Regions from separate parts of the Streptomyces sp. NPDC002018 genome, predicted to be linked through region 1. Evidence: riboswitches for the same ligand, from Rfam matches in the RefSeq annotation. Region 1 holds a riboswitch; each other region holds the start of a gene.
What was found. Region 1 has a riboswitch for cobalamin ahead of ACFYYH_RS04040 (ribonucleoside-diphosphate reductase subunit alpha). Riboswitches for the same ligand answer to the same signal wherever they lie in the genome.
Positions count from the first base shown of each region.

Region 1 (7,328 bases):
ATCACCATGGCGATGCCGAGTCCGACGACCATGGTCGCCACCACACAGACGACCATGAAGATGATGGTCCGCCAGACGACGGCCCAGAACTCACCCTCGCCGAGGATATTGGTGAACTGGTCGAAGCCCACCCAGGGAGCGGCGTCCCCGGTCCACAGTTCACGCCGGCCGACATCCTGGAAGGACATGATGACCGTCTTCACCAGCGGCCAGGCGAAGACGGCGGCGATCGCGACGAACGCGGGTGCTATCAGAAGGTACGGCAGCAGCGCGCCCGCCTTGCGCGGTCTGCGCGGTGCGCGCTGAGGCGGCTGAGGGCCGGGGCCTTCGGGGACCCGCGCTACGGATACCGGCGGATCGGCTGCTTTCATGTCGGCGGCACTCACTGTGCTTGCCTTCCGTTCGGACCTGGTACCGGAGGGCGGGGGGTGGCGGACCCTTTCGGGCCCCCCACCCCCCGCGGGTACTGTCCTTCGGTCTTCGCGGGCTGGTCCACGCGGACCGGCCGGACAGCACCCGGGCGATCAACTGAGTCTCAACAGAGCCGGGATCCCGGGGAGTTCGGACTCGGGGAGTCCGGGATCAGGACTCTTCGTTGATCAACTGGTCGATCTCCGCGTCGGCCGCCTTGGTGGCCTCCGCTACCGACTTGCCCTTGATGATGTCGAGCAGCATGACCTCGAGCGTTTCCTTCTTCTCGATGGCCGTCCAGCCCGGGGCGATCGGGGTGAACCACGCGTCGGGGACGGCGTTGGCGATCGGCGCGGTCTCCGGCTTCGCCTTCAGCGGCTCGAGCTGCTTGGTGTTGTTCGGCAGGATGTTCTTGGAGACGAGGACGTCCTGCGACTTGGCGCTGGTGAAGGCGGCGATCCACTCCTCACCGAGGTCCTGGACCCCGGACTTGGAGATGGTGGCGAGGTCGGAACCGCCGATGAAGGACGGCAGGGTCTTGCCCTCGGGGCCGGGCATACCGGCCGTACCGATCTTGTCCTTCAGCTTCGGGTTGCCGTTGGCGGCCGAGTCGACGACGCTGCCGGCCTCCCAGCCGTTGCCGTAGAGGAGCGCGGTCTTCTCGTTGGCCATGACGTTGGCGTGGTCCGCCTCGTCCTTGGTCTTGTCGCCGTGGTTGTACTTGTTCACCAGGTCGACGAAGTGCTGGATGCCCTTCTGCGCCTCGGGGGAGGAGAGGCTGGACTTCCACTCCTTCGCGCCCTCGTCGTAGGTGGCTATCTTGCCGCCGTACGCCGCGACGTAGGACATCGCCGCGTACCAGTAGCGGCCCGGCAGGTAGAGCGGCGAGAACGCCTTGTCCTTGCCGTACTTGGCGCCGACCTTGCCGAGGGCCGCGGTCAGCTCGTCCTCGGTGGCGGGCAGCACGTCCGAGCCGGTGGCGGCCTTGAACATGTCCTTGTTGTAGATCGCCACACGGGCACCCGCGTAGTAGGGCACGCAGTACTGCTTGCCCTCGAACGAGCAGGTGTCCTTCAGACCCTTGATCCAGGTGTCCGAGTTCTCGTACTTCTTGGGGTCGATCTCACCGAGAGCGCCGTTGAGGATGTACGTCATCGTCTCGGTGTTGCCCAGCTCGACGACATCGGGGAACTTGTCGCCGGCGAGCGCCGCGTCGAGCTTCTTGGCCTTGTCCGCCCACTGCTGGTACTGGACCTTGACCGTGACATTCGGGTACTTGGCCTTGAACTGGTCGTTGACGTCCTTGACCAGTTCCGGCCAGGTGCTCTGCGCGTCCGACATGAGCCAGACGGTCAGCGTCTCCTTACGGTCCTTGGGATCCTTCGACGCCGTGCTGTCGTCCGAGCCACACGCGGCAATACCGACCATCATGCCCGCGACGCCGACCGTCGCGATGAGCTTGCGCTTCACGCCACCCTCCTCAGGGATGCCTGCAACCCCTGCCCACCGCGAAGACCGCGAAGACTTACGACGAGTACTGCTGGGGCTGGGACCTGGTCTTTAATGGTTTAGACCAGTACGGGGAGCTTGGCCTAGACCTTTAGGGGTGTCAAGGGTGTATAAGAAGGGCAGTCGTGTCCGTTATCGGACCGACACCTGAGGGAGGGCGACGACCCGTGGCCGGCCCGTGCCACCATGTGAGCCGCGACAGACGGAGGAGCCGGTGACGGCAGCAGCGCAGGAGTCGGGAAGGCAGGCCATGGCCACGGACGGGGGCGGGAGCACCACAGAGACCGAGACCGGAGCTCCCATCCGCACGGCACGCGTGCCTAAGTATTACCGTCTGAAGCGGCACTTGCTCGATATGACGGAAACTCTTCCGCCCGGTACCCCGGTTCCTCCGGAGCGTACACTCGCGGCCGAGTTCGACACCTCACGGACCACCGTGCGCCAGGCGCTCCAGGAACTGGTCGTCGAGGGCCGGCTCGAACGGATCCAGGGCAAGGGCACCTTCGTCGCCAAGCCCAAGGTCTCCCAGGCACTCCAGCTCACCTCGTACACCGAGGACATGCGGGCCCAGGGGCTGGAACCGACGTCCCAGCTCCTGGACATCGGCTATGTCACCGCCGATGACACGCTGGCCGGGCTGCTCGACATCACCGCGGGCGGGCGCGTCCTGCGCATCGAGCGGCTGCGGCTGGCGAGCGGGGAGCCGATGGCCATCGAGACCACGCATCTCTCGGCGAAGCGCTTTCCCGCCCTGCGCCGCTCGCTCGTCAAGTACACCTCCCTCTACACGGCGTTGGCCGAGGTGTACGACGTCCATCTCGCCGAGGCCGAGGAGACCATCGAGACCTCCCTGGCCACCCCGCGTGAGGCCGGGCTGCTCGGCACGGACGTCGGGCTGCCGATGCTGATGCTCTCGCGGCACTCGCTGGACGCCGCGGGCGAGCCGGTGGAGTGGGTGCGCTCGGTCTACCGGGGCGACCGCTACAAGTTCGTGGCCCGGCTCAAGCGCCCGGCGCGCTGACGCCGAACCGCCGGCCCCGGCGTGCTGACGCCGGCCTGCTCGCTCGGCCCGCCGGCCTCGGGCCGCCGACCCCGGACCGCCGCGGGCGGCGCGGGAGCGAGCGTACGGAAAGATCGGACGTACGGTCAGGAACCGGGCCCCGGGGCCCGGTTCCTTCGCGTTCGCCTCCCAGTCCTTCACATCCGGACCTACCCCCTGCCGACGCCCTTGCACTAGATTTCCTGCGCGTTAATCAATGGCGATCAGTGAGGGGACAGATCCGCTGTGTCAGAAGTTCCGGAAGAGAAACCACCCACGACGCGACCCCCGACGGTCACGCCCGCGCGCGTGGTGATCGCGCTCTGTCTCCTCGCGCCCTTCGTGGCGCTGCTCTGGGTCAGCTCCTACGCGAAGACCGATCCCACCTTCATCGGCATCCCGTTCTTCTACTGGTACCAGATGGCCTGGGTGATGGTCTCGACCGCGCTGACCATGGTCGCCTACCAGCTCTGGCAGCGTGACCAGCGCGCCCGCAGGGCAGGTGCGTCGCGATGAACGACGGCGTGAACGGTGTCGCGCTCACCGTCTTCATCTTCTTCTTCCTGGCCGTCACGGTCATGGGGTTCCTGGCCACGCGCTGGCGCAAGGCCGAGAACGAGAACAGCCTCGACGAATGGGGGCTGGGGGGCCGGTCGTTCGGCACCTGGGTCACCTGGTTCCTGCTCGGCGGCGACCTCTACACGGCGTACACCTTCGTGGCCGTCCCGGCGGCGATCTACGCGGCCGGCGCGGCCGGCTTCTTCGCCGTGCCGTACACCATTCTCGTCTACCCGCTGATCTTCACCTTCCTGCCGCGGCTGTGGTCGGTGTCGCACAAGCACGGGTACGTCACCACCTCGGACTTCGTCCGGGGGCGGTTCGGCTCGAAGGGGCTCTCGCTGGCGGTCGCCCTCACCGGCATCCTCGCCACGATGCCGTACATCGCGCTCCAGCTCGTCGGCATCCAGGCGGTGCTGGATGTGATGGGCCTCGGCGGCGGTGAGAACACCAACTGGTTCATCAAGGACCTTCCGCTGCTCATCGCCTTCGGTGTGCTCGCCGCGTACACCTACTCCTCCGGACTGCGCGCGCCCGCGCTGATCGCCTTCGTCAAGGACACCCTGATCTATCTGGTGATCGCCGTGGCGATCATCTACATCCCGATCAAACTGGGCGGCTTCGACGACATCTTCGCCAAGGCGGGCGAGGCGTTCGCGGAGCCCAACCCGGCGACCGGCCAGCCGCGCGGGGCGCTCGTGCCGGGCGACGCCGGGCAGTGGGGCTATGCCACGCTGGCGCTCGGCTCCGCGCTCGCGCTCTTCATGTATCCGCACTCCATCACGGCGACGCTCTCCAGCAGGAGCCGCGACGTGATCCGCCGCAACACCACGATCCTGCCGCTGTACTCACTGATGCTGGGTCTGCTGGCGCTGCTCGGCTTCATGGCCATCGCCGCCGGGATCAAGGTGGAGAACGGACAGCTCGCGATCCCGCAGCTCTTCGAGACCATGTTCCCCGACTGGTTCGCCGGAGTGGCCTTCGCGGCCATCGGTATCGGCGCGCTGGTGCCGGCCGCGATCATGTCGATCGCCGCCGCCAATCTCTTCACCCGCAATATCTACAAGGACTTCATCAAGCCGGACGCGACACCGGCCCAGGAGACCAAGGTCTCGAAGATCGTCTCGCTGCTGGTGAAGGTCGGCGCGCTGGTCTTCGTCCTCTCCATGGACAAGACGGTGGCGATCAACTTCCAGCTCCTGGGCGGGATCTGGATCCTCCAGACGATGCCGGCCCTGGTCGGCGGTCTGTTCACCCGCTGGTTCCACCGCTGGGCGCTGCTCGTCGGCTGGGGCGTCGGCATGCTGTACGGCACGGCCGCGGCGTACGGTGTCGCGAGCCCCACCCAGAAGCACTTCGGCGGCTCCTCGGCGGAGATCCCGGGGATCGGGGAGATCGGCTACATCGGCCTCACCGCGTTCGTGCTGAACGTGGTGGTGACGGTGGTGCTGACCTTCGTCATGCGGGCGCTCAAGGCCCCCGAGGGCATCGACGAGACCTCGCCGTCCGACTACACGGCGGACGCGGGCGACCCGGGCGTCCGGACCGAGCTTCCCGCGGCCACCTCGGGCGAGCCCGTGCGCTGAACCTCCCGTACGGCCGTGAACGGGCCGCCGCGACCCCGCATGAGGGGGCCGCGGCGGCCCGTTCCCCGTTGCCCCCGCGCCCGTGACGGACCCGTTCCGCGTTGCCCCCGCGCCCATGGCGGACCCGTTCCGCGTTGTCCCCGGGCCCGTGGCGGATGAGTCCGGCACCCCGGGGCAGACCGCACACGACACAACATCTGGGGGGTGGCACGGGGCCCGCACCCCAGATGTATGCTCGACCTCGCTGTCGACGCAGGGGAATCCGGTGGGAATCCGGAACTGTCCCGCAACGGTGTGCTGTGGTGTGCTTTGTCATGCCCGCGAGTCCGAACACCTGCCGACGGTGCGTCCGGTTCGACCGATCCGGGCGCCGAGACGTCCGGGCCTCGCGGTTGGGCCGGTGGACGCCGCACTCCGCGCTGCCCCGGGAGGGGCCGTACGGCTGTGCGCGCCGCCCTGCCCCTCGCGACGGTCCGGAGCCGAGCGAGGGAGAGCACCACGTGACCATCGCGCCAGCCGATCCGGCCTCCGCGGACCTGAAGCAGGCCCCGGCAGCGGCGGTGGACGGCCCCGGGACCGCGCTGCTGCGGACCCTGACGGAGCTGACCGCCGATCTGCCCGACACCGACCCCGGCAGGGTCGCCGCCGCCGCGCTGCGGGGCCGTAACGCCGCGTCGGACGAGGCCGAACTGCGCGGGCTCGCCACCGAGGCGGCGGCCGGGCTGATCGCTGAGGACCCCGCCTACTCCCGGCTCGCCGCCCGGCTGCTCACCCGCGCCATCGCCGACGAGGCCGCGGGCCAGGGCGCGGTGTCGTTCTCCGCGTCGGTCGCGACCGGCCACCGCGAGGGCCTGATCGCCGACCGTACGGCCGCCTTCGTCACCCGGCACGCCGCGCGCCTCGACCAACTGGTCGACCCGGCCGCCGACGACCGCTTCGGCTACTTCGGACTGCGTACGCTCCACAGCCGCTATCTGCTCCGTCACCCGCTGACCCGTCAGGTGACCGAGACCCCGCAGCACTTCCTGCTGCGCGTGGCGTCCGGCCTCGCCGAGGACGAGAGCGTGCGCGCGCTGGAGGAGGTCGCCGCGCTGTACCGGCTGATGAGCCGGCTGGACTATCTGCCGTCCTCGCCGACGCTCTTCAACTCCGGTACGCGCCACCCCCAGATGTCCTCCTGCTATCTGCTTGACTCCCCGCTCGACGAGCTGGACTCCATCTACGACCGGTACCACCAGGTGGCCAGGCTCTCCAAGCACGCGGGCGGCATCGGCCTCTCGTACTCCCGCATCCGCTCGCGCGGTTCACTGATCCGCGGCACCAACGGGCACTCCAACGGCATCGTCCCCTTCCTGCGCACCCTCGACTCCTCGGTCGCCGCCGTCAACCAGGGCGGCCGGCGCAAGGGCGCCGCCTGTGTCTATCTGGAGACCTGGCACGCGGACCTGGAGGAGTTCCTGGAGCTGCGGGACAACACCGGCGAGGACGCGCGGCGCACCCACAACCTGAATCTCGCGCACTGGATCCCCGACGAGTTCATGCGCCGCGTCGAGTCCGACGGCGGGTGGTCGCTCTTCTCCCCCGTCGACGTGCCGGAGCTGGTCGATCTGTGGGGTGACGAGTTCGACGCGGCGTACCGCGCGGCGGAGGCGGCGGGCCTGGCCCGCAGAACCCTCCCGGCCCGGGAGCTGTACAGCAGGATGATGCGCACCCTCGCGCAGACCGGCAACGGCTGGATGACCTTCAAGGACGCCTCGAACCGTACGGCCAACCAGACCGCCGAGCCCGGCAGCGTCGTCCACTCCTCCAATCTCTGCACGGAGATCCTGGAGGTCACCGACGACGGCGAGACGGCCGTCTGCAACCTCGGCTCGGTCAACCTCGGCGCGTTCGTGCTGGAGTCGGGCGAGATCGACTGGGAGCGGCTCGACGAGACCGTCCGTACGGCCGTGACCTTCCTCGACCGGGTCGTGGACATCAACTTCTACCCGACCGAGCAGGCCGGGAACTCCAACGCGAAGTGGCGCCCGGTGGGCCTGGGCGCGATGGGTCTCCAGGACGTCTTCTTCAAGAAGCGGCTGCCCTTCGACTCCCCCGAGGCCGCCGCGCTCTCCACCCGGATCGCCGAGCGGATCATGCTCGCCGCGTACGAGGCGTCCTGCGACCTGGCCGAGCGCGACGGCCCCCTGCCCGCCTGGTCCCGGACCCGCGCGGCCCGGGGGGTA
Region 1 is NZ_JBIASO010000002.1:118,683-126,010, forward strand. Features, by position in the region: gene ACFYYH_RS04015 (carbohydrate ABC transporter permease) at 1-386, opposite strand, end outside; gene ACFYYH_RS04020 (sugar ABC transporter substrate-binding protein) at 583-1,881, opposite strand; gene ACFYYH_RS04025 (GntR family transcriptional regulator) at 2,171-2,941, shown strand; gene ACFYYH_RS04030 (DUF3311 domain-containing protein) at 3,206-3,475, shown strand; gene mctP (monocarboxylate uptake permease MctP) at 3,472-5,103, shown strand; cobalamin riboswitch at 5,318-5,460, shown strand; gene ACFYYH_RS04040 (ribonucleoside-diphosphate reductase subunit alpha) at 5,604-7,328, shown strand, end outside.

Region 2 (7,328 bases), on a different contig from region 1:
CCTCGGATCCGAGGACACCGCACGGGCGACGATCTTGTAGACCATGGAGCAGGTGGGATGCCCGCTGCCGGTGACGAGCTGGGTGCCGACGCCGTACGCGTCCACGGGCGCCGCGGCCAGCGAGGCGATGGCGTACTCGTCCAGGTCGGAGGTCACCACGATCCTGGTGTTCACCGCGCCCAGTTCGTCGAGCTGCTGGCGTACCCGGTGCGCGACCAGCAGCAGATCGCCGGAGTCGATCCGGACGGCGCCCAGTTCGGGTCCCGCGATCTCCACGGCGGTCCGTACGGCCTCGGCCACGTCGTAGGTGTCGATCAGCAGCGTCGTACCGCGCCCGAGCGCGTGCACCTGCGCCTGGAAGGCGTCGCGCTCGCTGTCGTGCAGCAGGGTGAAGGCGTGGGCGCTCGTCCCCACCGTCGGGATGCCGTACCGGAACCCGGCCGCCAGGTCCGAGGTGGTGTCGAAGCCGCCCACGTACGCGGCGCGCGCCGCGGCGACCGCGGACAGTTCGTGCGTACGCCGCGCCCCCATCTCGATCAGTCCGCGCCCGCCCGCCGCCGCCGACATCCGGGAGGCCGCGGCGGCGATCGCCGAGTCATGGTTGAGGATCGACAGGATCACGGTCTCCAGCAGCACGCACTCGGCGAAGGAGCCCTCCACCCGCAGGACCGGCGAGCCGGGGAAGTAGACCTCGCCCTCCGGATAGCCCCAGATGTCCCCGCCGAAGCGGTACGAGGCGAGCCAGCCGAGCGTCTCGTCGTCGACGATCCGGTTCGACCGGAGGAAGCCGATGACATCGGAGTCGAAGCGGAAGTTCTCGACGGCGTCCAGGACCCGCCCGGTGCCGCTCACCACCCCGTAGCGGCGCCCCTCGGGCAGCCGCCGGGTGAAGACCTCGAAGACCGACCGGCGGTCGGCGGTGCCGGCCTGGAGCGCGGCACGGAGCATCGTCAGCTCATACTGGTCGGTGAAGAGCGCGGTCGACGGCACGTCCACCGGCAGCCCAAGGTCCGCAGTGTTCATATGACCGATCCTACCCCGACCTCTCGTCAGAGTGACGATTTCTGTGTGGCCGTTTGTGCGACAGGCGGTTCCGGGTGGCAGCATGGGTCATGTGACGCTCTGACATGGGTCAGGTGACGCTGTGACCCGGCAGAGAAGCCCGGCAGAGAAGAAGGTCGTCCGGAACCGTGAGTGTTGCTCCCACTGAGATCGAACGCCCCGAATCGGCCGAGGAGACCTTTGCCGTCCCGGAACCCGATGTGCCGTGGGTGACCATCGTCCACAACGACCCCGTCAACCTCATGAGCTATGTGGCGTACGTCTTCCAGACCTATTTCGGCTACCCCAAGGACAAGGCCCACAGACTGATGCTCGACGTCCACCACAAGGGCCGCGCGGTCGTCTCCAGCGGCAGCCGCGAGGAGATGGAGCGCGATGTGCAGGCGATGCACGGATTCGGGCTCTGGGCGACCCTCTCCCAGGACCGCACCTGATGGCCGGGCGCTTCGAGGCGATCCCGGGCGGCGGCGCGGCCGTCGCGCTCGACGAGGTCGAGATCTCGATCCTGCGCTCCCTGGCCGTACAGCTCCTGGAGCTGATCGGGCCCGGTGACGAGCCCGCCCAGGGTGAGGACCCGCTCGCCTCGCTCTTCGCGGAGGGCCCCAGCGAGCCGCCCGACGACCCGGCGCTGGCCCGGCTCTTCCCCGACGCGTACGGCGATGACGACGACGAACTGAAGGAGTTCTCCGCCGAGTTCCGACGGTTCACGGAGAACGATCTGCGGGGCCGCAAGCGCCAGGACGGGATCGCGCTGGTCCGTTCGCTGGACGGGCTCACCTCGACGGGCGAGGGCGGCGCCGTGCTCAAGCTGACCCCCGAGGACTGTCTGCACTGGCTCGGCGCGCTCAACGATCTGCGGCTGACGATCGGTACGCGGCTGGAGGTCACGGACGAGGACGAGGGCGGCGAGCTGTACCGGCTGCCCGACTCCGACCCGCGCAAGCCGATGGTGATGGCGTACCTCTGGCTCGGCGCGCTCCAGGAAACCCTCGTCGAGACGCTGATGCCCTGATCCGGGCCGACCGGGCCGCACCGCCACGGTGTCCCGCGCACAGGACGCGCGGGCGCCGGGGGCTGGCGTCCACATGTCATGCGGCGGCCCCCGGCCGGCCTCTTCCCGTACGCTCAACTGACGCTCAAGTCGCCATAACGATCATGTCACCGGTCCGGCGACCTTTGCGGTTCGCGGTGCGATTCCTCCGCTTCTTCCTGTGGGCTGCGCCACAGAACCGTCCGCCGGTCACGCCCGCCGCCGTGATAAATCTTCACGACCCCCCGGGGACTCCACCCCTGTCCCCGGGGGTGCTTTCGCCGGCCGACCGCCGGCGGCACTCCATCCGTATCCGGGGGGATCACGAACTGGTCCGCGGCCGACACCGGCGCGGATCGGCATGGAGAAAGGGTTGCACGACATGACCTCTGCGCAGGTCGACAGGGAAAAGGAACACGGCGGCGACCGCGCCGCGGACGGCCCCGCCGGGGGCGGTCCGGCCGAAGAGGGCTACGAGCGGGGGCTCGGCAGCCGCCAGGTCCAGATGATCGCCATCGGCGGCGCGATCGGTGTCGGTCTCTTCATGGGCGCCGGAGCCAATATCGCCAAGGCCGGCCCCAGCATCATCCTCATGTACGCCCTCGCCGGCGTCGTGATCTTCTTCATCATGCGGGCGCTCGGCGAGCTGCTCCTCTACCGGCCGGTCTCGGGCTCCTTCGCGGAGTACGCCCGGGAGTTCCTCGGCCCGTTCTTCGGCTTCGCCACCGGCTGGACGTACTGGCTGATGTGGGTCGTCACCGGAATGGCGGAACTGACCGCCGCCGCGATCTACATCCACTTCTGGTTCCCGCAGATCCCCCAGTGGGTCAGCGCGCTGGTGTTCCTGGTGGTGCTCTTCGGCGTCAATCTGATCTCGGTGAAGATCTTCGGCGAGGTCGAGTTCTGGTTCTCGATGATCAAGGTCACCGCGATCATCGGCATGATCGTCATCGGTCTGGGCGTCCTCACCCTCGGCTTCTCCGACGCCGGTGAGACCGCCGCCGCCTCCAACCTCTGGGCACACGACGGGATCTTCCCGAACGGCATCGGCTCCAGCCTGATGACCCTCCAGGGGGTGATGTTCGCCTATCTCGCAGTCGAACTGGTCGGGGTGACCGCGGGCGAGTCGGAGAACCCCGAGAAGACCCTGCCCAAGGCCATCAACACGCTGCCCTGGCGCATCATCGTCTTCTACGTCGGCGCGCTCTCCGTCATCCTCGCCGTCGTCAAGTGGACCGAGTTCTCGGCGGGCAACAGCCCCTTCGTCCACGCCTTCGAGAAGATGGGCATCCCGCTCGCGGCCGGCATCGTCAACTTCGTCGTGCTGACCGCCGCGCTCTCCTCGTGCAACTCCGGGATGTACTCCACCGGGCGGATGCTGCGCGACCTCGCCGCCAACAGCGAGGCGCCGACAATCTTCGGCCGGCTCAACTCCCGTAAGACCCCCGCCTTCGGCATCACCGTCTCCGTCGTCCTGATGGGCATCGGCGTGGTCCTCAACTACGTCGTCCCGGAGAAGGCCTTCGGCTATGTGACCTCCGTGGCCACCGCCGCCGGCATCTGGACCTGGATGATGATTCTGATCAGCCATATCCGCTACCGCCGGGGTGTGGAGGCGGGCCGGCTGCCGGCCTCGTCCTTCCCGGCCCCCGGCGGCGCGCTCTTCAGCTGGGTCGCGGTGGCCTTCCTGGCCCTGGTGACCTGTCTGATCGCCTACGACAAGGACGCGCGGGTCTGTCTCTATGTCGCGGCGGTCTGGGCGGTGGCCCTGGCGGCGGGCTGGCAGTTCCTGAAGCGCCGCAACCCCGCGATCGCGCAGCGCGCCGAGCGGGAGTACGCCTCCGCCGTGGACTAGGTCCCGGCAGATCCTGGACAGGAACAGATCCTGGACAGGAGCAGGACAGGGCCCCACAGGGCCTGGCCACACAGGCCCCCACAGGGCCCGGCCACCTGCCGTACGAAGGCCCCCGGACCGGTGTCCGGGGGCCTTCGCCGTGCTCCGCGGTGTCCGCTTATATTCTCTGCATGCTCACCATCACCCAGGCCCTGCACGACCAGATCGTCGCGCACGCGCGAGCCGACCACCCCGACGAGGCCTGCGGTGTGGTCGCGGGCCCCGCGGGCGGCGGACGGGCCGAGCGGTTCATCCCCATGCTCAACGCCGCCCGCTCACCCACCTTCTACGAGTTCGACTCGGCGGATCTGCTCAAGCTCTACCGGGAGATGGACGACCGCGACGAGGAGCCGGTGATCATCTACCACTCGCACACCGCGACCGAGGCCTACCCGTCCCGTACGGACATCGCCTACGCCAACGAGCCCGGCGCCCACTATGTGCTGGTCTCCACCGCGGACACCGATGACGCGGGCCCCTTCCAGTTCCGCTCGTACCGGATCGTCGACGGCGAGGTCACCGAGGAGCCCGTCGAGATCGTCTGAGAGACTCGGACCCGAACCGAGGCGGCAGGACCCAGGAAGCCGGTGCGAAACCGGCGCGGTCCCGCCACTGTGACCAGGCGCGAAGCCTGCCAGCCAGGAACTGACCTGCCGCCCTTCTCCCACCAGCCAGGGGACGCGGAAATCCCCCGGAGGAGGCCCAGTCGTGTCTGTCCTGTCCCGGCGCCGCCGTGCGCTCGCACCCGCCGTGCCGCTCGCCCTCATATCCGCCGTACTGCTCCCGCTCGCCGCCTGCGGCACCTCCGGGAACACCGCGGAGCCGGCGGCCGGCCGGCCCGCCGCCCAGGCCGCGCCCGGTTTCCCGTACACCGTCACCAACTGCGGGGTGACCACCACCTACCAGGCGCCGCCGAAGCGGGTGGTCACCATGAACCAGCACGTCACCGAGATCATGCTCGCGCTCGGCCTGGAGAAGTCCCTCGTCGGCACCGCCTGGCTGGACGACCGGATCCTCCCCGCCTACGAGAAGGCGTACAAGAGCGTCCCCGTCCTCTCCGCGGAGTACCCCGCCAAGGAGAAGCTCCTCGCCGCGAACCCCGACTTCGTCTACGGCGGATACGCCAGCGCGTTCGCCGCCAAGGACGGCCGGAGCCGCGACGACCTCAAGGCCTCCGGGATCGGCACCCGGCTCAATCTGGAGAACTGCGCCGACGGCCGGACGACCATGGACGACGTCTACCGGGAGGTCGAGGAGACCGGCCGTACCTTCGGTGTCCAGGACCGCGCCCGCGCGTGGATCGCGGACGCCCGCACCACCGTCGCGTCCACCGCCGACGAGCTGAAGGGCGTCGAACCGCTCTCCGTCTTCGTCTACGACAGCGGCGACAAGACCGCGTTCACCGCCGGCGGCACGGGCATCGGCAACGAACTGATCGGGCTGGCCGGCGGACGCAATGTCTTCGCCGATCTCGACAAGTCCTTCGGCGACGCCACCTGGGAACAGGTCGTCGCACGCGAGCCCGACGTCATCGTCATCTACGACTACGGCTCCACCACCGTCGCGCAGAAGAAGAAGCGGCTGCTGGAGGACCCGGTGCTCAAGGACGTACCGGCCGTCAGGAACCAGCGGTTCGCGGTCATGCCCCTCTCGGACGTGGTCCTCGGCGTACGGGCCCCCGCCGCCGTCGAACGGCTCGCGGCCCAGCTCCACCCCGAAGCCGTGAAGTAAGCCGCCGTGAGCCGCGCGACCGCGCCCGCCCGTGCCCACGGGCGGCTCCGCCACACCCTCGTGCTCGGCTGCCTCGCCGCCGCGCTCGCCGTCGCCGTGGTCGCGGGCCTCGCCCTCGGCTCCGTACGGATCCCGCCCGGCCAGGTGCTCACGATCCTGGCCGGCGGCGCCGAGCCGGGCCCCTTCCGCACCATCGTCCTCGACGTACGGCTGCCGAGGGTGCTGCTCGGCGCGATCGTCGGCGCCGGGCTCGCCGTCGTCGGCACCGTCCTCCAGGCACTCGTACGCAACCGGCTCGCCGACCCGTTCCTGCTCGGCATCTCCTCCGGGGCCTCCACCGGCGCCGTACTGGTGCTGGTCCTCGGCATCGGCGGCGGGGTCACCACCACCGTCGCCATGCCGGCCGCCGCCTTCGCCGGGGCGCTGCTCGCGCTGGCGCTGGTGTACGGGCTGGCCCGGCGCGGCTCCACGATGACCGGCGGCGGGCTGGTGCTCGCCGGGGTGGCCGTCTCGTACATCCTCTCCGCGCTCACCACCCTGATCCTGATGCTCTCCGCCAGGCCCGAGCACTTCCAGGAGGCGCTCTACTGGTCGCTCGGCGGCCTCGGCAGCGCCCGCTGGGCCACGCTCGCCGTGCCCGCCGTCGCGCTCACCGCCGGGACCGCCCTGCTCATGGCGCTGGCCCGGCCGCTCGATCTGCTGCTCGTGGGGGAGGAGGGCGCGACCGTCCTCGGCCTCGACACCTCACGCTTCCGGGCCGCCGTCTTCGTCCTGGCCTCGCTCGTCACCGCGGTGATGGTCGCCGCGAGCGGGGCCGTCGGCTTCATCGGACTGCTGGCCCCGCACGCCGCCCGGATGGCCGTCGGCGCCGGTCATCGCGTCCTGCTGCCCGTCGCGGCACTGGGCGGGGCGCTCGCCCTGGTCGTCGCCGATCTCGCGGCCCGTACCGTCGCCGCGCCCCAGGACATCCCCGTCGGCGTCCTCACCGCGCTCACCGGCGGGCCGCTCTTCCTGTGGCTGATGCGCCGCCGCCCCGAAGGAGCACCGGTATGACCGCCCCGGACGCCGCCGGACTGCGGATCGAGGGGCTCTCGTACGAGACCGGAGGACGGCTGCTCGTCGACGGCGCCGCGCTGACCGCCGCCCCCGGCGAGACCGTCGGACTCGTCGGCCCCAACGGCAGCGGCAAGACCACCCTGCTGCGCTGTGTGTACGGGACCCTCCGTCCCACCGCGGGACACGCCCTGCTCGACGGCGACGATCTGCACACCATGACGGCCAAGGCACGGGCACGCCGTGTCGCCGCCGTCCCGCAGGACGGTGGGTCCGACTTCGAGCTGACCGTGCGCGAGGTCGTCGCCATGGGCCGCTCGCCGCACAAACACTTCTGGGAGGCCGACACGACCGCCGACACCGCCCTCACCGACGCGGCGCTCGGCCGGGTCGGGATCGCCGCCCTCGCGGACCGTGCCTTCCCCTCGTTGTCCGGCGGTGAACGGCAGCGCGCGCTCATCGCCCGCGCCCTGGTCCAGCGCCCGTCCCTGCTCGTACTCGACGAACCGACCAACCATCTCGACATCAGGTACCAGCTCGATGTCCTCACCCTGATCA
Region 2 is NZ_JBIASO010000003.1:108,396-115,723, forward strand. Features, by position in the region: gene ACFYYH_RS06100 (nicotinate phosphoribosyltransferase) at 1-1,023, opposite strand, end outside; gene clpS (ATP-dependent Clp protease adapter ClpS) at 1,191-1,496, shown strand; gene ACFYYH_RS06110 (DUF2017 domain-containing protein) at 1,496-2,074, shown strand; gene ACFYYH_RS06115 (amino acid permease) at 2,475-3,947, shown strand; gene ACFYYH_RS06120 (Mov34/MPN/PAD-1 family protein) at 4,118-4,531, shown strand; cobalamin riboswitch at 4,521-4,655, shown strand; gene ACFYYH_RS06125 (ABC transporter substrate-binding protein) at 4,704-5,717, shown strand; gene ACFYYH_RS06130 (FecCD family ABC transporter permease) at 5,724-6,770, shown strand; gene ACFYYH_RS06135 (ABC transporter ATP-binding protein) at 6,767-7,328, shown strand, end outside.
Region 2: it holds a riboswitch for cobalamin, as region 1 does, so the genes downstream of both, ACFYYH_RS06125 (ABC transporter substrate-binding protein) here and ACFYYH_RS04040 (ribonucleoside-diphosphate reductase subunit alpha) in region 1, are expected to answer to the same signal.

Region 3 (7,328 bases), on a different contig from region 1:
GCGGGCCCGCTGCTCCGTGTCGTCGGCGTCGGTACGGGTCGCGGCCGACTCGTCCAGGCCCAGCGCCTCGCGCAGCCCCGGAAGGGAGGTCGTACCGCCCCAGATCTGCCGGGCCCGCAGGATGGCGAGGACGAGATTGACCCGGGCGTCACCGGTCGGCGCGCCGCCCAGCACATGCAGTCCGTCGCGGATCTGCGCGTCCTTGACCTCGCACAGCCAGCCGTCGACATGGAGCAGGAAGTCGTCGAACCCGTCGTCGTCCGGCCGGTCGTCGAGACCGAGGTCGTGATCGAGCTTGGCGGCCTGGATCAGCGTCCAGATCTGCGCGCGGATCGCGGGCAGCTTCGCCGGGTCCATCGAGGAGATCGCCGCGTACTCGTCGAGCAACTGCTCCAGGCGCGCGATGTCGCCGTACGACTCGGCGCGCGCCATCGGCGGCACGAGATGGTCCACGAGCGTGGCGTGTACGCGGCGCTTGGCCTGTGTGCCCTCGCCCGGGTCATTGACCAGGAACGGATAGATCAGCGGCAGATCGCCCAGCGCGGCATCGGGCGCGCAGGCGGCCGAGAGCCCCGCGTTCTTGCCGGGCAGCCACTCCAGATTGCCGTGCTTGCCGAGGTGGATCATGGCGTCGGCGCCGAAGCCGCCGTCCTCGCGGTCGGCCTGGATCCAGCGGTACGCGGCCAGATAGTGGTGCGACGGCGGCAGATCGGGGTCGTGGTAGATCGCGATGGGGTTCTCGCCGAAGCCGCGCGGCGGCTGGATGAGGATCAGCAGATTGCCGCGCCGGAGGGCGGCGAGCACGATGTCGCCGTCCGGGTCGCCGCCCGAGGCGACCCGGCTGCGGTCCACGAACATCGCGCCGGGCGGCGGCCCCCAGTGCTCCTCCACGGACTCCCGGAGCGCGGCGGGGAGCTTCTCGTACCACCGCCGGTAGTCGGCGGCCGGGATACGGACCGGGTTCCGGGCGAGCTGCTCCTCGGTGAGCCACTCCTGGTCATGGCCGCCGGCCTCGATGAGCGCGTAGATCAGCTCGTCGCCGTCGCCCGACTCCAGACCGGGGACCGGCTCGTCCTCCGTACCGGTGCCGCCTGCGCCGGCCGCACCGGCTGCGCCGCCTGCATTGCCCGCACTGCCCGCACTGCCCGCACTGCCTGCACTGCCTGCATTGCCTGTGCCGGTCGTGCCGCCTGCGCTGCCTATGCCGCTCGTGCCGCTCGTGCCGCCGAAGTCATAGCCCTGGTCGCGCAGTTCACGCAGCAGGGCCACGGCGCTGGCGGGGGTGTCGAGGCCGACCGCGTTGCCGATACGGGAGTGCTTGGTCGGGTACGCGGACAGCACCAGCGCGACGCGCTTCTCCGCGTTCGGGCGGTGGCGCAGCCGGCCGTGCCGTACGGCGATACCGGCCACCCGCGCGGCCCGCTCGGGGTCGGCCACGTACACCGGCAGGCCCTCGGGGTCCAGCTCCTTGAACGAGAACGGGACGGTGATGAGCCGCCCGTCGAACTCCGGCACCGCCACCTGCGAGGCGGCGTCCAGCGGCGACAGTCCCTCGTCGCTCGACTCCCAGGTGGCCCGGCTGCTGGTGAGGCAGAGGGCCTGGAGTATCGGTACGTCGAGCGCGGCCAGGGCTCCCGCGTCCCACGCCTCGTCGTCGCCGCCCGCCGACGCCTCGGCGGGCCGGGTGCCGCCGGCGGCGAGCACGGTGGTGATGATGACATCGACGCCGCTCAGCTCCTCCAGCAGCTCCGGCTCCGGGGCGCGCAGCGAGGACACGTAGAGGGGGAGGGCGCGCCCGTCGGCCTCCTCGATGGCATCGCACAGGGCGTCCACGAAGGCGGTGTTGCCGCTGAGATGGTGCGCGCGGTAGTAGAGCACCGCGACCAGCGGCCGGCCGGCATCCGCGCGGCCCGCGACGGCGGGGCGCTCGGCCCGGCCCCAGGTGGGCGACGCAGCGGGCGGCTCGAAGCCGTGACCGGTCAGCAGGACGGTGTCGGAGAGGAAGCGGGCGAGCTGCTCCAGGTTGGCGGGACCGCCGTGGGCGAGATACGCGTGGGCCTCGGCGGCGATACCGATGGGGACGGTGGAGGCCTCCATCAACTGGGCGTCCGGGGCCTGCTCGCCGGTGAGGACCACGACGGGCGGCCGGTTCGTGACGGGCGGCCGGTCGGCGGCGGTGTCGGCGGCGCTGTCGCGGTCGTCGGTGTCGGCGGTGTCGCGGCGGGCGGCGGAACGGCCGTCGGTAGCGCCTTCCCCAAGGAGGAGGTCGATCCCGTCCTGCCAGGCGCGCAGTCCGCCGAGGAGCCGTACGACGACGAGGTCGACGCCCTCCAGTAGCGCGGGCAGTTCGTCGAGCACGAGCCGCGCGGGGTTGGCGTACCGGTACGGGACCGGACCGCCCGCCGCACGGGCGCTGAGCAGATCGGTGTCGGACGTCGACAGGAGCAGGATCATGCGGCGTCTGCCTTCCTCGGGGTCCGCGCCCCGGGCGGTAGGGAGGACGGCGGGAGTTCCTGGCTCACCCGGCTGCTGCCGGGCTCACAGTGGCGGGACCGCGCCGGATTCTCACCGGGCTTCCTCCCCTGACGCCGTCGCTGGCGTTGACGGGCACCGGACCCGCCGTCTGCATAGTAGGTGCAGCAGGTCACGGGCGGGGAGAGCGCCCGGCCGCCCAGGATGGGGCGCGGGGGTACGTGGGTATGCTCGCCGCCATGCCGCCCACCTCGCCAACACCCGCCAACCGGGACGAAGCTCCCTCGCGGGCCTCCGTCCCGGATCCGGTGCGGGCATCCGCTTCCGGTTCCGTGCGGGTTCCCGTCCCGGGCTCCGTGCGGGCTTCCGCTCCCGGTTCCGTGCGGGTTCCCGTACGGGAGGGTGGTGACGCCTGCCCCGGCGCTCTGCGGCTGCACGGCGCGGACGACGGGTGGCTGGCCCGACTGCGGCTGCCCGGCGGGTTGCTGACGTACCGTCAGGCGGAGACGCTGGCGGACGCGGCGGAGCGCCTGGGCGACGGACATGTCGACATCACCTCCCGGGGCAATGTCCAGCTCCGGGGGCTGGGTACGGGTACGGGTACGAGTCCGGGCAGGGGCAGGGGCGCGGGCGCGGGCTGCGGCACCGAACTCGCCGGACTGCTCCACGAAGCCGGTCTGCTGCCCTCCGAACGGCATGAACGGGTACGGAACATCGTCGCGTCCCCCCTGTCGGGCCTCGACGGATTCGGCGGAGGCGCCCGGCACGGCGGACTCGGCGCCGGACAGCCGCAGTTGTGGGCCCGGGAACTGGACGGACTCCTGTGCGCGAGCGACGCGGCGACGGGTCTCTCCGGCCGCTTCCTGTTCGCGCTGGACGACGGCCGTGGGGACATGGCGGCCCTGGGCGCCGATGTGACGTTGCTCGCACGACCCGACGGCACGGCGACCGTACATACCGGAGCCAATCGGTCGGGGTTGCGGGTGAAGGCCGCCGATGCGCCGAGGGCCGCCCTCCTGGCCGCGGAGACGTTTCTCACGGTGGCGGAGGCGAGCGGCTCGGGCGCCTGGCGGGTGCGGGAGCTGCCGCCCGGCCACGCACTCGAACTGGACGCGGCGGTGGCGGCACGGCTGAGCCGAGCGGGCATCGTCGCGGAACCCGCCGTAGCCACGGAGCCCGCGAAGCCCGCGAAGCCCGCGAAGCCCGCGAAGCCCGCGAACGCCACGGCGTATGTGACGGCGTATGTGACGGAGGGCCCCGGTCACGACGGGAGGCCCCCGCTTCCCGGGCTCATCCGCTCCCCCGACGGCACCGTGGCCGTCTCCGTCCACGCGCCGCTGGGACGGCTGAGCGCGGCACAGTGGCGACTGCTGACCTCGGCGCGTGTCGCTCCCGGTCCGGCCGCCGCCCTGCGCGTCACCCCCTGGCGGGGTGTCATCGTGCCGGGGCTGGACCCGGCCACGGCCGACGACCTGCTGGAACGTTTCCGTACCGCCGGGCTGGTCACCGATCCCGCCTCCCCCTGGCACGGGGTCGGCGCCTGCACCGGCCGGCCCGGCTGCGCGAAGGCGCTCGCGGACGTACGGGCGGACGCGGCCGAGGCGCTGCGTCCGGCACCGGGCAGGCCGGGGGCGGGGGGCGACGCGCTCCCGGTCTACTGGTCGGGCTGCGAACGCCGCTGCGGCCATCCGCAGGGCGCCTGGGTGGATGTGGTCGCGACGGGCGACAACGCCTACCGCGTCTCCGTACGGGGCGGCACGACCGTGACCGTAACCGCGCCAGTGACCACGACCGCGCCGGCGACGGCAACGGTAACCGCGCCCGCGACGGCAACGGCAACGGCAACGGCAACCACGACAGTTGTCCCGACCATGACTACGACCACAACCACGACCGCGACCACGCTCGCGCTCGCGACCGGACCCCGACTCGCCGACGCGGTGGCGGCGGCACGCACAACCACAGTGACGAGATGAGCGAGACCACAGTGCCCAACGAGCCCACGGTGTTCGACTACGAGAAGGACGGCGCGGCGATATACCGCCAGTCCTTCGCCACGATCCGCGCCGAGGCGGACCTCGCCGGGCTGCCCGCCGATGTCTCCCAGGTCGCGGTCCGGATGATCCACGCCTGCGGCATGGTCGACCTGGTGCGCGATCTCGCGTTCACCCCCGGTGTCGTGGCCCGTGCCCGTGAGGCCCTGCGCGCGGGCGCGCCGATCCTCTGCGATGTCGCGATGGTCGCCAGCGGAGTCACCCGCAAGCGGCTGCCGGCGGCCAACGAGGTGGTCTGCACCCTGTCCGACCCGTCCGTCCCCGCCCTCGCCGCCGAGTTGGGGACCACGCGCAGCGCCGCCGCCCTGGAGCTGTGGCGCGACCGGATGGAGGGCGCGGTGGTCGCCGTCGGGAACGCACCGACCGCGCTCTTCCGGCTGCTGGAGATGATCGAGGCGGGCGCTCCCCGCCCGGCCGCCGTCATCGGTGTGCCGGTCGGTTTCATCGGCGCGGCCGAGTCCAAGGACGCGCTCGCCGGACACCCCGCCGGGCTCGAACACCTGGTCGTACGCGGACGGCGCGGGGGCAGCGCCCTCGCGGCGGCGGCCGTCAACGCGATCGCGAGCGAGGAAGAGTGAACGCGAACACAGCCCCCGGCCATGCCCCCACGAGCGGCCCCGGTACGGGGAGTCAGAGCCGTACCGGTCGCGAGAGCGGCGGCACCGGCCGGCTGTACGGGGTCGGCCTCGGCCCCGGCGATCCGTCCCTCATGACCGTGCGCGCCGTCCAGGTCATCGCGGAGGCCGAGGTGATCGCGTACCACAGCGCGCGCCACGGCCGGTCCATAGCCCGTTCCATCGCCGCCGGACATCTGCGCCCCGACCACATAGAGGAAGCGCTGGTCTACCCGGTCACCACCGGGACCACCGACCACCCCGGCGGCTACCAGGGCGCGATGGAGGACTTCTACGCCGAGTCGGCCGCCCGGCTCGCCGCCCATCTCGACGCCGGCCGCACGGTCGCCGTCATCGCCGAGGGCGATCCGCTCTTCTACGGCTCGTACATGCATATGCACAAGCGGCTGGCCGACCGCTATCCGACGGAGGTCATTCCGGGGGTCACCTCGGTGAGCGCCGCCGCGGCCCGGCTCGGCACCCCGCTCGTCGAGGGCGAGGAGGTCCTGACGATCCTGCCCGGCACGCTGCCCGAGGAGGAACTGACGGCCCGGCTGGCCTCTGCGGACTCGGCCGTGGTGATGAAGCTCGGCCGTACCTTCCCGGCCGTACGGCGCGCGGTCGAGCGGGCCGGGCGGCTCGCTGACGCGCGGTACGTCGAGCGCGCCACCATGAGCGGCGAGCGCACCGGCGCGCTGGAGGGCATCGACCCGGACTCCGTCCCGTACTTCTCGGTGGCGGTCCTGCCGAGCCGGGTCGACGCCCGGCCCGCCCCCCGGGAGACCGGTGATGTGGTGGTCGTGGGGACGGGACCGGCGGGGCCGTTGTGGCTGACGCCCGAGACGCGCGGCGCACTCGCCTCGGCCGACGATCTCGTCGGGTACACCACCTATCTGGACCGTGTTCCGGTCCGTCCCGGCCAGCGACGGCACGGCTCCGACAACAAGGTGGAGTCGGAGCGCGCGGAGTTCGCCCTCGATCTGGCGCGGCGCGGCCGGCGCGTGGCCGTGGTGTCCGGCGGCGATCCGGGGGTCTTCGCGATGGCCACGGCCGTACTGGAGGCGGCGTCGGCCGATCCGTACAGGGACGTGCCCGTGCGTGTGCTCCCGGGTGTGACCGCCGCCAACGCCGCCGCCGCGCGCGTGGGCGCCCCGCTGGGCCACGACTACGCCGTGGTCTCGCTCTCGGACCGGCTCAAGCCGTGGGAGGTCATCGCGGAACGCCTGCACGCGGCAGCGGCGGCGGACCTGGTGCTCGCGCTCTACAACCCGGGCTCACGCAGCCGTACGTGGCAGGTCGGCAAGGCCCGCGAACTGCTGCTGGAACACCGGGCCCCGGACACCCCCGTCGTCGTCGCCCGCGATGTGGGCGGGGCGGAGGAGAACGTACGGATCGTGCGTCTCGCGGATCTCGATCCGGCGTGGGTGGACATGCGGACGATCCTGCTGGTGGGTTCCTCGCAGACGGTGACGGTACGGCGCGCCGACGGCACCGGCCTCGGCGAGGAGATCGTCTGGACCCCGCGCCGCTACCCGGAGGCGCGGTCGGCGCCGGGCCCGGACGTCACCGCACCAGGGCCGGACACGGCGGGTCCGGATGCGGCAGGCCCGGACACGGCGGAGCCGAGCGCCTCGGGGCCGGGTCCGAGTCCGGAGAGCTGACGCAGCCAGGCGACCGCCTCCGCCACGGTGGCCGCCACGGCCACCCCCTCGGGGGTCGGCGGACGGCGGACGACGACGACGGGCAGGCCGGCCTCGCGGGCCGCGGCCAGTTTGGGCGCGGTGGCGGCGCCACCGCTGTCCTTGGTCACGACGGTGTCGACGCGATGGCGGCGCAGGAGCGCGCGCTCCCCGTCGAGCGTGAAGGGACCTCGGTCGAGGACGGTCTCCATCCGGGCGGGGTACGGCGGTTCCGGCGCGTCCACGGACCGGACGAGGAACCACGGTCCGTCGAGGCGGGCGAAGGCGGCGAGGCCCGTCCGTCCGGTGGTGAGGAAGACCCTGCGCGGCGGCCCCGGGAGCGTGGCCAGCGTCTCGGCGGCCTCCTCCAGGGAACCGACCGTACGCCAGTCGTCGCCCGCGACCGGCACCCACGAGGGGCGGCGCACCGCCAGCAGGGGAACATGGGCCACGGCGGCGGCGAGCGCCGCGTTCCGGCTGATCGTTGCGGCGAAGGGATGGGTGGCGTC
Region 3 is NZ_JBIASO010000006.1:362,255-369,582, forward strand. Features, by position in the region: gene cobN (cobaltochelatase subunit CobN) at 1-2,454, opposite strand, end outside; cobalamin riboswitch at 2,488-2,636, opposite strand; gene ACFYYH_RS12960 (cobalamin biosynthesis protein CobG) at 2,700-4,448, shown strand; gene ACFYYH_RS12965 (precorrin-8X methylmutase) at 4,478-5,104, shown strand; gene ACFYYH_RS12970 (precorrin-2 C(20)-methyltransferase) at 5,197-6,801, shown strand; partial or broken gene ACFYYH_RS12975 (cobalt-precorrin-6A reductase) at 6,789-7,328, opposite strand, start outside.
Region 3: it holds a riboswitch for cobalamin, as region 1 does, so the genes downstream of both, cobN (cobaltochelatase subunit CobN) here and ACFYYH_RS04040 (ribonucleoside-diphosphate reductase subunit alpha) in region 1, are expected to answer to the same signal.

Region 4 (7,328 bases), on a different contig from region 1:
GTCGTGGGCAGCGGCGGCAGTCCGAGCCGTGTCTGCTGGGCCACGGTGCGCTCGGCGTACGGCTGGTCCCGGCGGACGTCCGCGTCCGTCACCGCCACCGAGCGGGCCCGTACCGCGGGATCGCGGGTGATCGCGGAGGAGGCGCGGGAGGCCAGATCGGCGCGGTTCGCGGCGAGCCGGGCCGCGACGGTGTCGGTGCCCCGCCCCAGGCCCCGGGCGAGGGTGACGACCTCGTCGGTCTTCTGGCGTGCGAAGGCCAGCCACCGGGTGAGCTGGGGATCGAGATCCCGCTCGGCGGCGCTGTCCAGCGGGACATGGAGCAGCGAGCAGGATGTCGACACATCGACCCGGTCGGCCAGGCCGAGCAGGGTGGCGAGGGTGGTCAGCGAGGCCGCGAGGTCGTTGATCCACACATTGCGGCCGTCCACCACCCCGGCGACCAGCCGTTTGCCGGGCAGTCCGCCGACCGCCGCGAGATCCGTGAGATTGACGGACGCGGGGCCGGTGAAGTCCAGCGCGAGCCCGTCGACGGGTGCCCTCACCAGCACGGGGAGGGCCTCGCCGAGGCGGTCGAAGTACGACGCCACCAGGAGCTGGGGCCGGTCGGTGAGCGCGCCGAGGTCCCGGTAGGCGCGGGCGAGCGCGTTCAGTTCGGCGCGCGTACGGTCCTGGACCAGCGCGGGCTCGTCGAGCTGCACCCAGGCGGCACCGGCCGCGCGCAGATCGGCCAGGACCTCCGCGTACACCGGCAGCAGCCGGTCGAGCAGGGTGAGCGGCTCGAAGTCGGCCGCCACACCCGGCGCGGGCTTGGCGAGCAGCAGATAGGTGACGGGGCCGACGAGCACCGGCCGGGCGGTGTGGCCGAGTGCGAGGGCCTCACGCAGCTCGGCGACCTGCTTGGCCGAGTCCGCGGTGAAAACGGTGTCGGGGCCCAACTCGGGCACGAGGTAGTGGTAGTTGGTGTCGAACCACTTGGTCATCTCCAGGGGCGCGACATCCTGGGCACCGCGCGCCATGGCGAAGTAGCCGTCGAGCGGGTCCGCCTCGACGGCGGCCCGGTGTCTGGCCGGGATCGCGCCGACCATGACACTCGTGTCGAGCACATGGTCGTAGTACGAGAAGTCGCCCGTGGGCACTTCGTCGAGACCGGAGTCGGCCAGCCGGCGCCAGGTGTCGCGGCGCAGTCCGGCGGCGGTCTCCCGCAGCGCGTCCGCGGTGACCCGGCCCTTCCAGTACCCCTCGACGGCCTTCTTCAGTTCCCGGTCGGCGCCCTGGCGCGGATGGCCGAGGACGGTGGACCCCGGCCTCGGCCGTGCCGCCGATGCCGGCGCGGATGCCGATGTCGATGTCGATGCCGACGCCGGATGTGACCGGGATGCCGCGGCTGCGGACGTGGATGTCACGGGACTCTCCTTCGCGAGTCGTGCGGGAACGATCCCGGCGGAACCCGAGGGAGACGAGGAAACGGAGATGGGGGCGGTGCCGCGCTCCACACGGCCATGTGTCACGCCCGCCCGCCCGTATCCGCCGACCCGCCCACGAGGTCACCGAGATCTCCGTGTGCGGTGCTCGCACACGGGCAGTGGCAGGTCTTCGGACTCATGGGCACGCCTCGTGGCCGTAGCCGTTGGCCGTACGGATGACGTACGGACCGGTACGAGGCTCCTACTGGCCGTCGCTTCCCGGACGGAGTGCGTCCAGTGCGTATGACGGCGGTCGTTCCCACTCACCGCTGCGGGGCAGTCCCGGATTTCCACCGGGTTCCCTCTTGCGACGCGTCTGCCTGGCGGGCAGGGCGAACCGACTGCGTGTCCAGCCTAGAGGCTCGGGTGAGGAGGCGGCCAGCCCGGTCCACGGAACGGACCCGACGGATTCCGGCGTGGCGGATACTGGGCGGCATGGTCCACGACGACGAACCGGTACTGCTCGGCCGGGCGGGCCGCGCCGCGCACATCACGCTCAACCGCCCCCGCGCCCTCAACGCCCTCACCCACCCCATGGTGCGGCGGATCTCGGAGGCCCTCGCGGAGTGGGAGGACGACGCGAGCGTCACCGCGGTGATCATCTCGGGCGCCGGCGAGCGCGGGTTGTGCGCCGGGGGCGACATCCGCGCGATCCACGAGGACGGGCGCTCCGGAGGCTCCGCCTCGCCCGCCTTCTGGCGCGACGAGTACCGGCTCAACGCCCGTATCGCCCGCTACCCCAAGCCCTATGTCGCGCTGATGGACGGCATCGTGATGGGCGGCGGAGTCGGTGTCTCCGCACACGGCAGCCATCGGATCGTCACCGAACGGTCGGTGGTCGCGATGCCGGAGACCGGGATCGGCCTGGTCCCCGATGTGGGCGGCACCTTCCTGCTCTCCCGCGCGCCGGGTGAGCTGGGCACGCATCTCGCCCTCACCGGAAGGGCGGTGGGCCCGGCGGACGCCCTGCTCTGCGGGCTCGCGGACCGCTTCGTCCCCTCGGAGCGGCTGGCCGGTCTGCGGAACGCGCTGGCCGGACCCGGGGTGCGCGAGGCGGCGGACGTCGGCGGGACGGTACAGGGGTACGCGACGACCGCGCCCGAGGGCCAACTCGCCGCGGACCGCGAGTGGATCGACGTCTGCTACGCGGCGGACACGGTGGAGGAGATCGTCGAGCGGCTGCTCGGCAGCGGCGGGCCCGCCGCGAAGGAGGCCGCCGAGACGATCCTGACCCGTTCGCCCACCGCGCTCAAGGCGACCCTGGAAGCGATGCGCCGGGCCCGTCGGCTGCCGACGCTGGAGCAGGTGCTCGACCAGGAGTACCGCGCCTCGTGCGCCGCGCTGACCGGCCACGATCTGCTGGAGGGCATCCGCGCGCAGGTCATCGACAAGGACCGCAGGCCACGGTGGTCACCGAGGGAACTGGCCGGGGTCTCCGAGGCCGATGTGGCACGGTTCTTCGCCCCGCCGCCCGGCGGCGACCTCGGACTCGGCCCCGCGCTCGGGGACGGGGCCGGGGACGGGAAGGGGGCCGGGGCCGGAGCCGGAAGCAAACCCGGCGACGGAACTCCGTAGAGAACGGACCTTTGCAGAGAACGGGCCCCGCGAGGGGAGGCCCGCGCGCCGGAGCGGCGGCGGGTCCCGGGTCAGCGGCGGAGGTGGTGGCGCTTGCGCCAGGCGACCACCGCCGCGACCAGACCGGAGAGCACGATGAAGCCCATGGCGATCAGGAACACCGGTGAGGTCGGCGAGGCGGCCCGGCTCCCCGCGACCACATAGGCCGCGTTGTTGGGGATCGAACCGATCAGCGTCGCCAGCAGGAACGGCGCCCATCGCATACGGGAGACGGCCGCGCAGTAGTTGCTCGGGCCGAACGGCACTCCGGGGAAGAGCCGGATCGCCAGCATCGACCGGAAGCCGTGGGCGCTGAGCTGACGGTCCGCCGCCGTCAGCCAGCGGCCCCGCAGCAGCGGACGCAGGGCCTCCTGGCCGAGGAAGCGGCCGAGCCCGAAGGAGAGCGCGGCGCTCAGCACCGTCCCCGCCAGCGCGGCGGCCAGCCCGATCGTGGAGCCGAGGAGCGCCCCGGCCGCGATGTTGAGCAGCGGACGCGGTACGAACGCCGTCACGCACAGCCCGTACGCCACGACGAACAGCACCACGGCGACGCCTCCGCCGACCTGGGGCGGCCAGCCGTCGGCCAGCAGCTTCTGCGGCTCGTACAGCAGCACCACGACGGCCGCAGCGGCCAGCAGGGCCACGAGCACGGAGAACCGCGCCCAGGGCGAGAGAAGGGCCCGGTAACAACGGAGCGCGAGGCTTGGCGAGGACCGGGAGACGGGTGCGAGCACCCGGCGAGCCTAACCGACGAAGATGGCCGGGTGCCGGGCGCGGGATGGCGGGCACGCCCCGCGCGGCACAACAGGGCGAGCGCCCCGGCGGCGAAGTCGCAGGTCCGCGCGGGAATGGGCGGAGGGCCCGCGCGGGAACGGGCAATTCCGCACGGGAGGCGGATCCGCCCCTTCCGCGGGGAGGGTGGATCCGCGCCCGATGTCCGAGGGGCGCCGTAGGGTGCCCGTATGACGACGTCCGCGGTCACGCAGAAGCCGCCCGTGCCGGACAGCGCGCTGGCCGACACCGTGCTGGAGCGGCTCACCGCCGTGTATCCCACGGCGGCCGATCCGGTGCGCGCCGGGAAGTCCTTCGCGTACATGAAGGGGATCGCGCCGTTCCTGGGCATCGCCACCCCGGAGCGCCGCGCGCTGTCCCGTTCGGTCCTCGCGGGCACCGCGCGCCCCGACGAGACGGACTGCGCGGCGATCGCCCTGCGCTGCTGGGAGCTGCCCGAGCGGGAGTACCAGTACTTCGCGGTCGACTATCTGCGCCGGTACAGCGGGCGCTGCTCGTCCGGGTTCCTGCCCGTCGTACGCCATCTCGTCACCACCGTCCCCTGGTGGGACACCGTCGATCCGCTCGCCGCGCATGTCGCGGGCCCGCTGGTCACCGCCGACCGCGCCCTGACGGACGACATGGACCGGTGGATCGACGACGAGGACCTCTGGGTCGCGCGTACCGCCCTGCTGCACCAGCTCGCCTACAAGGGCGGCACCGACGCCGCGCGCCTCTTCGACCACTGCCTGCGCCGCGCCGGCCACCCCGGCTTCTTCATCCGCAAGGCCATCGGCTGGGCTCTGCGGGAGTACGCGAAGACCGATCCCGCGGCCGTACGGGAGTTTGTCGAGGGGGCGCGGGACCGGCTCTCCCCGCTCTCCGTGCGCGAGGCCCTGAAGCACTTCTGACGCGGGCTCACCGGCCGGCCCGGCACGCGTGGGCACACATGGGCACCGGTGGGCGGCCGTCGGCACACGGGGAAAACCATTCGACGCGGCGGCGGCCATGAACGAGGATCGACGGCATGTTCCGGTACGCCTTCCTCGCAGCGTCGTCCGCGGTCGCGGACGCGCCGAAGGCTGCCGTGTTCCCCGACACGTGCGTGGCGGCACCGGCCGCCGGAACCGCGGCGGCGACGGCTGCCGCGGCGGCGGCAGTCGCCGCGGCGCCTCTCGGCGGCGCCCGAAGCTGACCCTTCCCGGATCGTCCGGCGGACCCCGCAGGGGGAGGGTCGGCAAGGCCCGGGGGTCCCTCTCACGCTTCGAGTTCCTGGAAGGAAGCATGCCCAAGACGGCATACGTGCGCACCAAGCCGCATCTGAACATCGGCACCATGGGCCATGTCGACCACGGCAAGACCACCCTGACCGCCGCCATCACCAAGGTCCTCAGCGACCGCGGGTCCGGCACCTACGTACCGTTCGACCGGATCGACCGGGCCCCGGAGGAGGCCGCCCGCGGGATCACCATCAACATCTCGCACGTCGAGTACGAGACGGACACCCGGCACTACGCCCATGTGGACATGCCGGGCCACGCCGACTACATCAAGAACATGGTGACCGGCGCCGCCCAGCTCGACGGGGCGATCCTCGTCGTCTCCGCGCTCGACGGGATCATGCCGCAGACCGCCGAGCATGTCCTGCTCGCCCGTCAGGTCGGTGTCAACCACATCGTCGTCGCCCTCAACAAGGCCGACGCGGGCGACGACGAACTGACCGACCTGGTCGAGCTGGAGGTGCGCGAACTGCTCACCGCCCACGGCTACGGCGGCGACGCGGCGCCCGTCGTGCGGGTGTCGGGGCTGCGCGCCCTGGAGGGGGACCCGCGCTGGACGGCGGCCGTGGAGGCGCTGCTCGACGCCGTCGACACCTATGTGCCGATGCCCGTCAGATACACGGACGCGCCGTTCCTGCTCCCGGTGGAGAACGTCCTCACCATCACCGGGCGCGGCACGGTCGTCACCGGCGCCGTCGAGCGCGGCACGGTGCGGGTGGGCGACCGGGTGGAGGTGCTGGGCGCCGAGGTGGAGACGGTGGTCACCGGTCTGGAGACCTTCGGCAAGCCGATGGAGTCCGCCGAGGCCGGGGACAATGTCGCGCTGCTGCTGCGCGGGCTGCCCCGGGACGCGGTGCGCCGCGGCCATGTGGTGGCGGCGCCGGGCAGTCTCATGCCGAGCCGACGCTTCACCGCACAGGTGTATGTGCTCTCCGCACGCGAGGGTGGCCGCACGACTCCGGTCGGCAGTGGGTACCGGCCACAGTTCTACATCCGTACGGCGGATGTGGTCGGTGACATCGACCTGGGCGGGACGGCCGTCGCACGGCCCGGGGACACGGTCAGCCTGACCGTGGAGCTGGGCCGTGACGTACCGCTGGAGCCGGGGCTGGGCTTCGCGATCCGCGAGGGCGGACGCACGGTCGGCGCCGGTACGGTCACGTCACTGCTCTGACGGGCCCGAGGAACCCGACGGGCCTCCGGGCCCGGGGGTCCCGGGCCCGTGGGTCCCGCGTCCATGGGTTCCGGGCCCGTGTGCTCCGAGCCCGTGGGTCCCGAGCGCGTGGGTCCCTGGTCCATGTGCTCCAGGGCCATGTACTCCGGGGCCATGTGCTCCAGGTCCATGGGTCCCGTGTCCGTCTCCCCGCTCCGGGGAGGCGGGCGCGGGACCGTATGCGCGCACAGCGCACAATGGGACGGTGAACGAGTCGATCCCCGTCATCCGTGCCGTGGACCGCGGCACCGCGAAGCTGCTGCCCGATGTGGACCGGGAGCGGGCCTGGCTGCTGACGGTCGACGGGGCACCGCAGTCGTATGTCGATCTGGACGACCCGACGCATCTGGAGTTCGAGTACGTACGGCGCCTCGCCCATGTCATCGACCGCGCCGCCGGGGACGGCGAGCCGCTCACCGTGCTCCATCTCGGCGGCGGTGCCTGCACCCTGCCCCGGTATGTGGCCGCGACCCGGCCCGGCTCGGCGCAGTATGTGGTGGAGGCCGACACGGGACTGCTGGCGCTGGTCGCCGAGCGGCTGCCGATACCGGACGGCAGCGGGATCACCGTACGGGACGCGGATGCCCGACGCTGGCTCGAAGCGGCTCCCGCGCGCTCGGCGGACGTGCTGATCGCCGATGTGTTCGGCGGCTCCCGGGTACCCGCGCACGTCACCTCCGTCGAGTACGCGCGGGAAGCGGCGCGCGTACTCAGGGCCGACGGGGTCTACGCCGCCAATCTCGCCGACGGCGCGCCCTTCGACTTCCTCCGCTCCCAACTGGCCACCTTCGCGACCGTCTTCGAGGAACTGGCCCTGATCGCGGAGCCGGGCGTGCTGCGTGGCCGGCGCTTCGGCAATGCCGTACTGGTCGCCTCGCACGGCCCGATCGACACGGGCGCGCTGGCCCGCCGTGCCGCGTCCGACGCCTTTCCCGCCCGGGTCGAACACGGCGCGGCGCTACGGCGGTTCATCGGGGACGCGGCACC
Region 4 is NZ_JBIASO010000008.1:303,730-311,057, forward strand. Features, by position in the region: gene metE (5-methyltetrahydropteroyltriglutamate--homocysteine S-methyltransferase) at 1-1,403, opposite strand, end outside; cobalamin riboswitch at 1,567-1,820, opposite strand; gene ACFYYH_RS16200 (enoyl-CoA hydratase/isomerase family protein) at 1,899-3,038, shown strand; gene ACFYYH_RS16205 (TVP38/TMEM64 family protein) at 3,110-3,811, opposite strand; gene ACFYYH_RS16210 (DNA alkylation repair protein) at 4,040-4,759, shown strand; gene tuf (elongation factor Tu) at 5,133-6,302, shown strand; gene ACFYYH_RS16220 (spermidine synthase) at 6,547-7,328, shown strand, end outside.
Region 4: it holds a riboswitch for cobalamin, as region 1 does, so the genes downstream of both, metE (5-methyltetrahydropteroyltriglutamate--homocysteine S-methyltransferase) here and ACFYYH_RS04040 (ribonucleoside-diphosphate reductase subunit alpha) in region 1, are expected to answer to the same signal.